3 regions of the Ruegeria sp. BC2 genome follow, and region 3 is predicted to be linked to each of the others. Evidence: riboswitches for the same ligand, from Rfam matches in the RefSeq annotation. Region 3 holds a riboswitch; each other region holds the start of a gene.
What was found. Region 3 has a riboswitch for cobalamin ahead of ACR0CU_RS08635 (CbtB domain-containing protein). Riboswitches for the same ligand answer to the same signal wherever they lie in the genome.

Region 1: it holds a riboswitch for cobalamin, as region 3 does, so the genes downstream of both, ACR0CU_RS10540 (hypothetical protein) here and ACR0CU_RS08635 (CbtB domain-containing protein) in region 3, are expected to answer to the same signal.
Region 2: it holds a riboswitch for cobalamin, as region 3 does, so the genes downstream of both, ACR0CU_RS15685 (DUF1636 family protein) here and ACR0CU_RS08635 (CbtB domain-containing protein) in region 3, are expected to answer to the same signal.

The regions. Positions count from the first base shown of each region.
Region 1 is NZ_JBQFUQ010000002.1:51,331-55,811, reverse strand. Features, by position in the region: gene ACR0CU_RS10550 (DNA polymerase III subunit gamma/tau) at 1-1,480, opposite strand, end outside; gene ACR0CU_RS10545 (protein-tyrosine phosphatase family protein) at 1,636-2,139, shown strand; gene ACR0CU_RS10540 (hypothetical protein) at 2,143-2,550, opposite strand; cobalamin riboswitch at 2,637-2,852, opposite strand; gene ACR0CU_RS10535 (TetR/AcrR family transcriptional regulator) at 2,883-3,455, opposite strand; gene ACR0CU_RS10530 (alpha/beta hydrolase family protein) at 3,540-4,397, shown strand; RNA gene ffs (signal recognition particle sRNA small type) at 4,479-4,481, opposite strand, start outside.
Region 2 is NZ_JBQFUQ010000004.1:132,100-136,580, forward strand. Features, by position in the region: gene ACR0CU_RS15655 (protein-tyrosine phosphatase family protein) at 1-82, opposite strand, end outside; gene ACR0CU_RS15660 (hypothetical protein) at 201-374, opposite strand; gene ACR0CU_RS15665 (hypothetical protein) at 417-722, opposite strand; gene ACR0CU_RS15670 (hypothetical protein) at 776-1,390, opposite strand; gene ACR0CU_RS15675 (hypothetical protein) at 1,446-1,745, opposite strand; gene ACR0CU_RS15680 (hypothetical protein) at 2,109-2,408, opposite strand; cobalamin riboswitch at 3,053-3,260, shown strand; gene ACR0CU_RS15685 (DUF1636 family protein) at 3,364-3,762, shown strand; gene ACR0CU_RS15690 (ABC transporter ATP-binding protein) at 3,759-4,481, shown strand, end outside.
Region 3 is NZ_JBQFUQ010000001.1:1,733,843-1,738,323, reverse strand. Features, by position in the region: gene ACR0CU_RS08655 (DUF302 domain-containing protein) at 45-506, opposite strand; gene ACR0CU_RS08650 (DUF1636 family protein) at 651-995, shown strand; gene ACR0CU_RS08645 (hypothetical protein) at 983-1,477, opposite strand; gene ACR0CU_RS08640 (CbtA family protein) at 1,542-2,240, opposite strand; gene ACR0CU_RS08635 (CbtB domain-containing protein) at 2,245-2,415, opposite strand; cobalamin riboswitch at 2,452-2,660, opposite strand; gene cobF (precorrin-6A synthase (deacetylating)) at 2,704-3,447, opposite strand; gene cobA (uroporphyrinogen-III C-methyltransferase) at 3,440-4,168, opposite strand; gene ACR0CU_RS08620 (cobyrinic acid a,c-diamide synthase CobB) at 4,165-4,481, opposite strand, start outside.

The DNA of each region.
Region 1 (4,481 bases), on a different contig from region 3:
GCGCGGCCAAGTCGGTAGGGGCCTTTTCGGTGGGTGTGAATTCGATCCGGCCCGGCTGGTACGAGACGAGGCGGACGCTGTTCTCGACCTCGACCAGCAGCTTCACGTCGCGGTTGGCGCGGATCAGCTCGACCACATGCTCGAACGTTGGATAACGCGCCAGCGCGGTCTGCAGGTCCTGGGCCAACGCCGCCGTCGGCGCACCGCCCACGCCACGCGGGGCAGGCGCATGGGCCGAGGCCGTCGCGGTCACGGGCGGGGCGCTGTTTCCGGCAACCGGAACGCCGCCCCCCGGCCCGCCGACGGGCGGCGGAGGGCTGTCCTGAAGGCGTTTGATCAACTCTTCCGGGCTGGGCAGATCGGCCACATGGGTCAGGCGGATCACCGCCATTTCCGCGGCCATCATGGCGTTGGGGGCGGCCGAGACTTCTTCGAGCGCCTTCAGCAGCATCTGCCACATCCGGGTCAGCGCCCGCATCGGCAGCGCCTCGGCCATCTGCTGGCCGCGGGTGCGTTCATCGGGCGAGACGGTGGGGTCTTCGGCCGCGTCGGGGGTGATCTTCACCACCGAGACCCAATGCGTGATTTCGGCCAGATCGCGCAGCACCGCCAGCGGGTCGGCGCCCTCGGCATATTGCGCGCCCAGTTCGGTCAGGGCCCCGGCCGCATCGCCGCGCAGGATCATGTCCATCAGGTCCAGCACGCGGCCCCGGTCGGCCAGTCCCAGCATCGCGCGCACCTGGTCGGCGGTGGTTTCGCCGGCACCATGGCTGATTGCCTGATCCAGCAGCGAGGTCGCATCCCGGGCCGAGCCTTCGGCGGCGCGGGTGATCAGTGCCAGCGCGTCATCCGAGATTTCCGCGCCCTCGGCGGTGGCGATCTTGCGCAGCAGGCCGATCATCACTTCGGGCTCGATCCGGCGCAGGTCGAACCGTTGGCAGCGCGACAGCACGGTGACCGGAACCTTGCGGATCTCGGTCGTGGCGAAGATGAATTTCACATGCTCGGGCGGTTCCTCCAGCGTTTTCAACAGCGCGTTGAAGGCGCTGGTCGACAGCATGTGGACTTCGTCGATGATGTAGATCTTGTACCGCGCGCTGGCCGCGCGATAGCGCACGCTGTCGATGATCTCGCGGATGTCGTTCACGCCGGTGCGGCTGGCGGCGTCCATTTCCAGCACGTCCACATGGCGGCCTTCCATGATGGCCACGCAATGCTCGCACTGGCCGCAGGGTTCGGTCGTTGGGCCGCCATTGCCGTCGGGGCCGATGCAGTTCATGCCCTTGGCGATGATCCGGGCCGTGGTCGTCTTGCCGGTGCCGCGGATGCCGGTCATGATGAAGGCCTGCGCGATCCGGTCCGCCTCGAACGCGTTTTTCAGCGTGCGCACCATAGCATCCTGACCGACCAGGTCGGCAAAGGTTTCCGGGCGGTATTTTCGGGCGAGAACCTGATAGGCGGGGCTGGACTGTGTGGTCATGTCTGCTCTGACGGATTCGTACTGACAATGCAGGGTAGAGTTCCCGGTGCCCCACGTCCACAGCGCCGGTGCAGGTTTTTCGCTTTGGCGAGCGCGCGGTGTGAGGCATACTGCGCGGATCAAGTTCAATCAGCCAGTTTCGGGGGGAACGTCTGATGACAAATCTTGTGGTTCATGCATTGCAGGTGGGCGGCGGTACGCTGGCCCTGACCTCGGTTCCCGGCGGTGGCGGCGACTATGAGGGAGACCTAGACCTGATTTCAGCTTGGGCGCCGGGGCTGGTGATTTCGATGACAACCCTTGCCGAACTGGTTGCCGTGGGTGCGGGCGAATTGGGTTGTGACATCCATCGGCGCGCCTGTCGGTGGGCACATCTGCCGGTCGCAGACTTCTCGGCGCCGTCGACCGAGATATCCGGCCGCTGGCCCGCAGTCAGCGCCGCCGCCCGCCATGCGCTGTCGGGCGGCGGGCGGGTACTGGTCCACTGCCGGGGCGGTTGCGGACGGTCGGGCATGGTTGTTCTGCGCTTGATGATCGAATGCGGCGAGCAGCCGGAACAGGCTCTGAAACGCCTGCGGGCCGTACGCCCCTGCGCGGTCGAAACCGATGCTCAGATGGATTGGGCCGCCGCCCCGGCGCGCGAGGCTCTGGCGACCTGACCTTCAGGCGGTTGCGCGGAACTCGCGCTCGGCCCTGACCACGGGCATGATCGCCGTAGCCTGCAGCATCGCACAGGGTCGATCACTGATGACCTGCGCGGGCAGGGCGTCGCTCTGGTCGTCAAACAGCATGTCGGCATAGGTTTCAAGACAGTCGGACGGGGTGTCGGCGGCCGCTCCGCAATACACGCGGATCCGTTCGGAACGTGCATCGAACCGCGCCGTGCAGCCATGTTCGCAGTGGGCCAGTTCGCCGCTGCCTTCCACTTGGAAGTCGGGGGATGTCGCGGCCTGCGCCGTCGCCATTGCCTGCGCGATGGCCCGTGCCATGCGCGCCAGTGCCGGGCAGGTCTTTCCGGTGCGCTGGCAGATGGTTGCCGCGAATTCATGGGTGTCGGTCTTCCAAATCATGTTGCGCCCTCCGCGCGCTGGGCGGGGTGGATTTGGACAGACGCCGGTTTCAAGGCCAGACCCTGCCCGGACACCCCGTCCGAGTTTCGGTTTCACGTTTGATGGCAGGTCTCCTGACTTGCGGGTCTTTGCTTTGCCGACCTTCCCAACCTTGCGGTCAGTGGTATTTCGGCATCGCTCTCCGCCTACAGTTGCGGGGGCAGTCGCGGCCTTGGTCCGCTCCGGAGTTCCGGGTTGGACCGCACCGTGTTCCCTTTTCATCCCGGACCGAAACGGCACGGGAACCATCCCCTCATCGCTAGCGGTGTATCCGGGATCGAGTCAAGACGGTTTCAGCCCGGTTGCCGGAGTGAGTCCCAAGGGAACAGATCAGGCAGTCTGCGCAGCACATTCGAATCCCTGCGGGCACGGGCCAATTGCCAGCCGCCCTGCATTACGATGAACAGGGTGTCCGCAGCATTTTCAGGGTCGGAAACTCCGAACCGCGCGGCGTGATTTCGAACTTCGACGATCCAGCTTTCATACAGACGGTCGGCATGTTCCCGAAACGCGCGGTTGTCGGGACTTTCGAAAAGGGTGGCGGCGATGGGGCAGGTCTCCCATTGGGCCGAGGTGTCGAACAGCTTCGCGATCTTGTGGCACAGGGTGATGACCCCGTCGCGAAAATCCGCGGCGTCGTTGAATGCCGCAGCAATCATGCTCAACATCCCGTCCGAAGCCCAACTGGCCGCCGCCAGGGCCAAATCCGGCTTGCCCTTTGGAAAATGGTGATAAAGCGAACCCTTGGGGGCCTGCGCTTCGGCCAGCAATTCCGCCAGACCGACACCGTTATAGCCCGAGCGCTGGAACAGTTGGGCGGCAGTCACAATCAGGCGATCTTTGGTGTTTGGTGGACGTTGGGTCATGCAGGCCAAATATTGACAGGCCTAGACCAATTGGTCCAGACACAAAGTATTAGACCGATCGGTCCAGAGTGTTTGGAGGCAAAGATGTTGGATTCGCAGCACGCGGTTGACGTGGAAGACTTTCAGTTTCCGTCGGGCCAGACCCAGCTGGCGGCGCGGCTTTACACTCCGGCGGTCGAGCCGCAAACCGTTGTTGTGCTCAACGGCGCAACAGGAGTGCCACGTGACTACTATCAGCACTTTGCTCGCTGGCTGGCCGCCGAGCGCGGTATGGCTTGCCTGACATATGATTACCGGGATTTCGAGCATTCGCTGATCGGGCGGCTGAAGGACTCGAAGGCCACGATGGCGGACTGGGCGCTGATCGACATGCCCGCAGCGCGTGCCGAGATGCGCCGTCGCTACCCGCAGGCAAAACTGTGGGTGATCGGGCATTCGGTCGGTGGAATGCTGGGTCCGCTGCAACCGGAAATCGAACAGATCGACCGGATGATCTGTGTGTGCGCAGGTTTGGTGACGGTGGCCGATCACCCGTGGCCCTACAAGGGCTTGGCGACTTTGTTCTGGTATGGCCATGTGCCACCTCTGGTGCGTCTTCTGGGGTACCTGCCGGGGAAACTTCTGGGATTCGGAGCCGACTTGCCGGCGGGCGTCTATTGGCAATGGCGCAAGTGGTGTACATCGCCCACCAGCTATCTGCCCGAACTTGGTGACACGCTTCCCCAGGCGGATTGGAGCCGGGCGAACGCCACGGCGGATATCATTGCGTTCGAGGATGACCAGACAGTGCCACCGCCCGCCGTCTGGCGGCTGGCTGAGCTCTATGGTCCGACCGCCCGTCGGCACTTGTTGGAGCCCAAGGATTTCGGACTGTCCGAAATCGGTCATATCGGCGCCTTCGCCCGGCGCAGCAGTGCCGTTTGGCCGCGATTGATCGCCTGACCCGCCCGCAAGCGCGGTTTTCAGGAACAACGACGAAATGCAGAGGTTTGATTGACCCGGCCGAATACGCGGAGCGGCGTCAAG
Region 2 (4,481 bases), on a different contig from region 3:
GGCCACCGTTTCGACTGGTGACGTCAGAATTCGCCGCTGTTGCCAGAACACCGATGAATATGAGGGATGTCAAAAAACGCATGCGTATTCCTTTCTGTTTTCAGCCAGCGATGCTCACGCTTTTCCTGCCGGCAATCCCGCGGAGAGACGTGTTCACGGTAACCAGGTCAGGTCGGCGGTTGGCTTCTCGCCCTCCAGAATCAAATCGGCCACACCAAGTTGATGATAAAGACGACCACGAAGTAGGCCAGAACAACTTTCCAGTTCCATTGGTGTTTGTTTTCTTCGTTGATCACGCCGGCCGATTTCAGGGCCAGGTTGGTGATGATCAGGGCGACAACGGTAATCGCCGCATGTGCCAGGTCGAAATGCAAGCTGGAGCTCCTTTTTGCAGATTTGGGATTGATGAATGTGTGTCAGCAGTCACCTGACGGCAGCATCGCTACGTCCGAGTATCTTCCCTCAGATGTCGTGATCCGAGCACAAGCACCGGTCTCCTTGTTGAACCAGTACGAGGTCAGCCCTTCGCTTCGGATGAGTTCAAACCCGAGACTTTGAATGCCCATTTCAGCCTGACCCGCTCTTGCGCCTTCAAATGACGACAGATCGCTGGAACTGCCCACAATCGGTGCACTTGCTTCCACTGATCCGCCACTTTCGCCGCATCCTGCAAGCACAGAGACACTGACCGCGCCGATCGCCACTAGGGTCTTGGACTTCATCTGCTTTTCCCCGGTTGTTTTGGAAATGCGGTTCAGGGTTTCAGGTCGATCACCTACTCAATTCCAAAAATGACGTTGTAGTCGACGGCAGAGCTGCCGCGGTTGATGACCTCGACAACATGATCGCCGGATTGCCACAGCTGTCCGCGATACTCCTTGTCCGCAGACATCAATCCCAGCAATTCAGACCCATCGGGGTTGCGAATGACGTAGTCCAGGGATCCATCTCGCGGAGCAACGCGGACGTAAAGGAACTGTTCGTTCTTCGCGCCAAGAACGTATTGCTGCGATTCCCCTGGCGCGAGTTGGCCGACGAGCTCGGCGCCGGTGGATCCGGCATCGAATGTGACGCGCTGGCTACCTGTAGACCCGGAAGCGCCGTCCATGGCTCCGCCACCATCATCCATCGCCTCGACAACCGACATCTCGCCAATGCTTCCGTCCTTGTACGCAATGCAGCGCCAAAGTGTTCCGCCGGCGTCACGCAGCATGACGAGCGTGCCGGCTTCCGAGAACTGTGAGCTTTCGATCGTACCGGATTGACCGTCCGGTCCACCGACCTGTCGCAGATGGTCGATACACGCGTCGTCGGCGTCTGACATGGCCAGGGCGGCCGTTCCGCTGATCGCAAGTGCGGGTGTTAAAAGATTCCAAAAACTGCGTTTCATAAGCAGGTCCTCTGTCGGTCTATCGTAAATGTTGTGTTTCCGGTGAGCAGAAACCTCACTTCGCTTCCCGCAACTTTGCCAGAAATTCATCGCATGCCTGTGCGCTGCCGACGATCTCGTCCGTCGTTTCAATTCCTTGCAATGATGCCATCTCGGAGTTCACGCGATTGAGGATCTGATCTGCTTGCTCGGCGGTGATCAGGTTCTCGGCCTGAGCTCCCTTCAATGTGGTGCACACACCGGCGGACAAGCCTGTCGCAACGCCGACACCCATCGCGGCCCCGCCGCCCAAGGTCATCGCTCCAACCACACCGAGGATGAGCCCGATCACAAGCCCCAAGATCACTTTTCCCATGTTTTCCTCCTATTTTGCGGGAAAGAGTTCCGCCTTCATTCCTGGCGCAAACCACGTGCCCATCTGCATATCAAAACCAGTGCCAACAGGTTGAGCACCGGTGCAATCGCCGCGAGCCACGGTTTGGCCGACTCTGAGAAAAGGTCCAACGCAAGGACCCAAGGCAGACCCAGCGGCAAAAGGAATACGCCGGACAATGGGTCTCGTTCCTGTCCAAACCAGCCAAAAGTGCCCGTCACAAACGCAAACAACGCCAACAGGTAAAGGGTCGCGAACGCGATGATGGTTATTCTGCAGACCAAGCCGGACCTCAGCGTATCAAGCCAGTGCTGCGCAGCCGATTTCGGCTACGCATCAAACCGGTCACAACGCGCCTTCGTCGCCGAGGAACTCGATACCAGCTGTCGCGCCATCACTGTAGGCAATACAATTCCACGGAGCCCGATCCTCTCCAACCCCAACGGTAACTTGTGTTCCAGCCTCGCTGAACGCGGATGAGAGCACGACCACTTGCGAATTGTTTGTTGTTTTGGCCACGTCTCGCAGACACGCCTGTTGAGCGGGTGTCAGTTCGGCAGGTGCGCTTGACGTGCTGGTGTCGTCACAGGCCGCTAGCAGTACGAAACACGTCGCGCCTGAAATCATCATGACTTTGTTAATCACTTTCTTCTCCTTTTGGGTTTGTTGATACTTGTGGAATAGGTGGTCCTTTTTGCGTGCTCACGTCTATGCGGTCCCCGGTTTTGCCGCCAAAGACATGGCTGGCAGACAGATATTCTGCCGATCCCCGGGACCGAAAACAAAGCGTGCTGACGCAATGACGTCATGGGCAAAAACCGGTGCGAAGTTTCGAGGAAGGGTTCGTACGTTAAGACCGGGCACCGCGTCCTCCCAACGCTGATCTTTTTGAAATGCCTTCCGACCGCCAGCACTCACTCCAGCAGTCGGAAGGGCCCGACGAAACGGGCGACAGCGACAACAACGGAGGTAAAGCTAAAGTTGTGTCGAATTCGTATGTTTGAATCAATCACAGGATAAATCAATGATTTTTCCGCGCGTAAATTTTGTACGCTTGCCAACGATAGGCTTCTGCATTCAAAGAGAAAAGGCGAGGCCGCTCACGGAGGCTTGGCAGTCAGCCCGCTTGCACCGCCGTGTTTCGGGACCTTCCGGGCCATCTTAAGCCAGTTGGTCAGAACGACGTAATTCACCGCCCGGTCTGTCGCTCAGGTGGTGCCGAAGGGTCGCCGGGACACCTCCATTGTGCAGCCGCCCAGAACGTCGTTGACAGTGCAATCGGTTTCATGGATGAGATTGGCGCTGATGGTTCCCGATCGTTTCGGCGGTCGGGTAAAAGGGAATACGGTGCGGCGCCGTTCTGACGCCAACTCCGTGACTGCCCCCGCAACTGTAGGCGGTGTGCGACCCCCGGATGCCACTGGGCCGATAGGTCTGGGAAGGCGGGGCAAGCCATACACCGCGAGTCAGGAGACCTGCCATCATCAAACGCAACTCAACCCGGGCGGGGTGTCCCGGAAGGAGGCCAAGATGGCATTTTCGGCTTACGCCGCTGACATGACTGGTTCCCTTTCCGCCCCGCGATTTCGCGGAGGGCGAAATGAACCGACAATCAACACATCACATCACGGTTTGCCTATCTTGCCGACCCAAGAGCGCAGCCGTACGCCCCGGGCCTGACCTGATCGGACGATTGCGCGCCGCGCTGGCCGAAGACGACGGTTTGGCAGGTTTTGACGTTTCCGGTGCGGCCTGCATGGCCGGGTGCACCCGACCCTGTACCGTCGCCTATCACGCGCCGGGCAAGGCATCTTACCTGTTTGGCGGCCTGACGTCTGAAGAGACCGGGGCATTGGTGGAATTCGCCCGGCTGTACCAGCAGTTGCGCGATGGATGGTGCAGCTCGGTCGACCGCCCGGCCGGGCTTCGCCACGCGACGCTGGCCCGCATTCCAGCCGCGATGGCTGCGTCTTCGGAAAATGCGGATTGCGCCTCATGAGCGCGCCTTTGCTGTCGGTGGATACCGTCACCTGGGCGCCGCGAAAACGAGCGCCGTTGGTGCTGCACGAGACCAGTTTTGCGCTGATGCGCGGGCAGGTCATGGGGGTTGTGGGGCCCAACGGTGCCGGCAAGACAACCCTTCTGCGGATGATCTACGGCTATCACCGTCCGTCCTCGGGCGACATTCTGGTGGACGGCGGGTCCGTCAAAAGAATGGCCCCCAGGGCGCTGGCGCGTCAGGTTGCCGCCGTGCTGCAGGAGCAGCCCTCGGATTTCGCGCTGACCGTGCGCGACATCGTGGCGTTGGGGCGGGTGCCGCACCGGTTGGGCCTGTCCACGCCCGGCAGTCGTGACCACCAGATCATCGAATCCGCGCTGCACCGAATGGATCTGCAAGGGTTTGCCGACCGTGGGCTGGCCACTCTGTCCGGCGGCGAGCGTCAGCGTGTGATGGTCGCGCGCGCCCTTGCCCAGGAACCCCGGATTCTTGTGCTGGACGAGCCTACCAACCACCTGGACATCCGCAACCAGCTAGAGGTGTTGCGGCTGATCCGGGACCTCGACCTGACGATCGTCACCTCGCTGCACGATCTGAACCTGGCCGCCGATGTCTGCGACCGTGTTCTGATTCTGAAGAACGGTCGACCCTGCGGCTTTGGCCCAACCCAGACAGTGCTGAGTGACAGGCTGGTCTCTGACACGTTCGATGTCACCGCC
Region 3 (4,481 bases):
TGCGGAGGTTCCGGGCCGGTGCAAGCCGCATCACGTCAGTGTGACTATTTGACAGCCATCTGGGCGATGGCGGCGAATTTGGCGTCCAACTCTGCGGCAATCGCGGGCAAGGCGTCGGAGCCACCGTTGTAGGGGGCAAAGACCAAAGTGGGCGTTTTGTAGGACAGCGTCGCGGTCCCGTCCTCGTTTTCCGTGACGTACAGGCGGATCGGCGCCTCGATCATCGCGGGCACCGATTGTTCCAGAACCCGCACCGCATAGTCGTTGTTGAAGACGCCGATCACCCGATTGCCCGGAATGGTGATGCCGCGCGCGGCGGCGGCCTTGGTGGGCCCGGCCTGCGTTACCACGATCAGACCGTTTGCCTTGACCGCTGCGATCGTGTCGGCCACCAGCGCGTCATGGGTCTTGGTCGTCGGGTGGACGGCCCAACCCGGCCGTGGTTCGATATCGGCAGCAAGCGCGGGCAGCGCCAGCAGGCCGAGGAAAAACATAAGACGTTTCATCACGGGCTCTCCAGGTCGTGGTTGGCCCAAGTCTTCCCGAATTCCCGGGTGCGTACAGTCACAATATCGTGGGCGGCGGGCTTGCGCCGGGGGTGCGAAACCCGCACAAGCGACAGTGTGAAACGGAAAAGGCAGGCGAGTGGCATGCGTGTTTTGATCTGCAGCAGCTGCGCGGGCGAGCGCGACTTGCCGGCCGAGCGTCAGGCCGTATCGGACGCCCTGCGCGCTGCGGGCGTGGACGGGCAGGTCGAGATCGCCGAGCACGCCTGTTTCAGCGGTTGCAATGAGCCGACCGTGGTGGCGATGCAGGGGGAAAGCCTGGCGTCCTACGTGTTTTCGGGGATCGATCCGGTTGCCGATGCCGATGACATTGCGGCGACCTGCCGGACCATTCTGAACAGCCCGAATGGCTGGATCGAAGACGCCCGGCCGTGCGGGCGGCTTCGCTTGTGTCTGCGGGCGCGGATCCCCGCGTTTCAGTCCACCTGAACCGTGACCGAGGCGCTGACCGGCACCCCATCCACGGCCAGCGGGCTGTGGCTGTTGGCGTTCAGCGAGACCTCGATGGTAGTGTCGCCCTTGGGCAGGTCCGAAATGTGCATCCAGTTGCCATAAAGCCGGGCCAGCTTGACGCCGTTTACATAGACATGCGCATGGCCTTCGCCGGGCTTGTTGTCCAGCGAGGCGTTCTCCGGCGAGAAGCGGAAGTTTTTTGGCATCACATGCAGGTTCCAACCCGCCATCGGGTCGGGGGAGACGGCGATCTCCAGCCCCGGCGCGTCCGGTCCGGCGGGCAGGTTGATGGCGGCGCTGTGGTCATGGGCCATGGCCTCGGCGTGATGGCCGCCATGTTGGGCGGGGTCGGAATGGTCGTGGCCATCGAAGGTGACGCCGTTGGCCGCGGCCAGCACGAACCCGGCACCCCCACCAAAGACCAGACCGATCGCGAAAAGAGCAAGCGAGCGTGTCATCATGTTTCCTTGAAAAGCAAATGACCCGCCGGTTGGGCGCCGGCGGGTCGTGGGATTTCGGGGATCAGGCCGCGGCTTCGACGCGCTTGCCCTCGCTTTGCCAGAAATACCCGGCAAACGAACCCAGCAGCACCCAGGCCACAAGGCCGACGCCAAAGGCGCGTGCTGCGAACAGGGCCCCGATCTCGGTCGGAACCGGCCCGGTGAACACGTCGGGTTCCGGCGCGCCGATCAGGTGCGGGGCCATCAACAGCACGGCCGCAACCAGATAGCTGACGATGTTGCCACCAAAGGCGATCAGCCACATGGCCACACCAGCAGCCGCGACGGTTGCCCACCACCAGATCTGCCGCGCGAACACATCGGCTGCGGCAACACCCGGAACCTCGGGGGCCAGGGTGAAGCCCGGCGCCAGGTGAAAGGCGATGAAACCGGCAAGCCCCCATAGCACGCCCGTGCGCCCGTCAACCGGGTGGCCTTGCGCCTCGGCCAGCGACATCAGGGCGACCAGAACCAGCGCATAGCCGGTATAGGTCAGCATGGTGAACACCACGCTCAACCCGTCGCGGGTCAGGTCCGAGAACATGCCCGGCAGTTCGGGATGGGCCGAGACGGCTTCGGCTCCGAAATGCACCAGCTCTCCGGATTCATAGAGTTCAGCATGCAGCAACACGGGTTGCACGAATACCAACTGCAGCAGGGCGACGATCAACCCGGCTGCAGCACCAGCGAACAACGCGCTGGTCAGAATGCGACTGAACATTGGTTTAGTGGCAGGGGAAGCCGGTTGCGTGGCGCACGTCATGGGCGGCGTCATGCAGCGCCGATGCCTGAACGTGACCGGCTAGGGTGATGATCCCCAGGCCCAGGGCCGCCGCGAACACTGCCGAAAGAATGCCAGCGCGTGCCGTTGATGCGGTTTGCGTTTGTGTCGTCATTTTCTGTCCTCCTGTGCCGCCGCACCCGACGGCCGGTGTTTCATTGTGCGCCTGGCAGGTCTCCTGGCTTGCGGGTCAGCGCCTTTGTTCGCCTTCCCCCCGAACGGATCGGGAGTGGCTGGTTGAACAGGGCTCACCGCTTACAGTCGCGGGGGCGGCTTTGGATTTGACCTGCGCGCAGGCCGCACCAAATTCCCTCTTAGCATCCGGATGTCTCCGGCAGGACCAGACCCGTCCATTTAGACGTGAATGCCGCTGTGGCGCAATCGCCATTTGCGACCTTTCGCGTCAATTCCCGCGCTTTTTCAGAACATAGATATCCATGATCCACCCGTGCCAGGCGCGGGCCTCGGTGCGGGTGCGCAGGATCTCATCGGCCACATCGGCCAGCGGACCTTTGATCAGGATCTGCTCGGGCATACCCACGTAAGCCCCCCACCAGATGTCAAAATCGGCCATGTCCAGCGTCTGGAACGAACATTCGCCATCCAGCATCACCGCAACCGTATCGGCGTCGCTGGGCCAGCCCTCGTCGCGGATACGCCGGCCGGTGGTCACCAGATAAGGCGCGCCGATCTCGTTGATCGGCATGGCATGGGCCGCCGTCAGCGCCTGCAGCGCCGTGATGCCGGGAATCACCTTGGTGTTCGGCTGCGGGTCCAGCCGCGCCGCGATTCGCAGCGAGCTGTCGTAGAGCGACGGGTCGCCCCAGATCAGCAGGGCGACGGTGCGCGCCTCGGGGTGCCGGGCCATTGCCTCCTCCCAGCGCAGGGCGATCGCGTCGTGCCATTCATCCACGCCGCGCAGATAAGCATCCTGCGACCGGCGTTCGGGAATGTCGAAATAGGCGATTTGGGGCGGTGTGTCAGTGACCTTGCGGATGATTTCCTCGCGCACGCCGGCCAGATCGGCCTTGTTGGCGCCCTTGCGGGGGATCAGGATCAGATCGGCCGCGCGGATCGCCTGCGCGCCCTGAAAGGTCACGTGGTCCGGGTTGCCGGTGCCGATCCCGATCAAGACCAGATCAATCATCGTCGAACTCCGCCAGCGGACCATAAAGGATCAGCGCAGGTGCAGTGCCGACCTCGGAGCCCAGGCGCTCGGCCAGGGCGCCGACGGTGGACCGGTGCAGCGATTGCTCAGGCGTCGAGACCGACTCGGCCATCAGCGCTGGGGTGTCCAGCGGCAGCCCATGCGCGTGCAGCGCCTGCGCCAGCAGGGGAAAGGTGCGCTTGCCCATGAACACCACCGTCGTCGCACCCGGGTCGGCCAGCGCGGGCAGGTTCAGATCCTCGGGCAGCTTGCCGCTGACATCGTGGCCGGTGACGAATTGCACCCGCCGCGCAGTCAGGCGCCGGGTCAGCGGGATGCCCGCAGCCGCAGCCGCCGCAATGGCCGAGGGGATACCCGGAATGATCTCGTACGCGATCCTGGCAGCGCGCAGGGCCACCAGCTCCTCCTCTAGCCGTCCGAACAGGCCGCCATCGCCCGATTTCAGCCGCACGATCCGCTGGCCGGTCTGGGCGTACTCGACCAGCAGGCGGCTGACATGGTCCTGCTTGGGCGAGGGCCGCCCGGCGCGCTTGCCCACGCCCACAAGGTCGGCCTCCTTGCGCGCATGGCTCAGGATCGGCCCGCTGCTGAGATCGTCGAACAGTACCGCGTCGGCCTTTTGCAGCCGGTCCACGGCCTTGAGGGTCAACAATTCCGGGTCGCCGGGACCGGACCCGATGAAGGAAACGAAACCGCTCATGCGCTGGCCTCTGCGATCAGATGGAAGAACGTACCGGTGACATGCCCGCGGCGCGATCCGGTCTGCGGACCTTCGGCGCCTTCGGCGTCAAAAACCCGTGCCAAGGGCACGTCGGGCTGCTCGACGATCGAGGAATAGTGGAACTCGTGCCCCCGCAGCGCGGTCCCGGCCGAGAACCCGGGCATGTCGGCCAGCAACTCGGCCCGGCGATAGCCCAGGTTGAACTTGCGCTTCTCGTACGAGGTGACCAGACCCAGCAGCCCGGCCATCCGGTGGCGGGTGCCATCCTTGTCGATCAGCCCTTCGCCCAGGG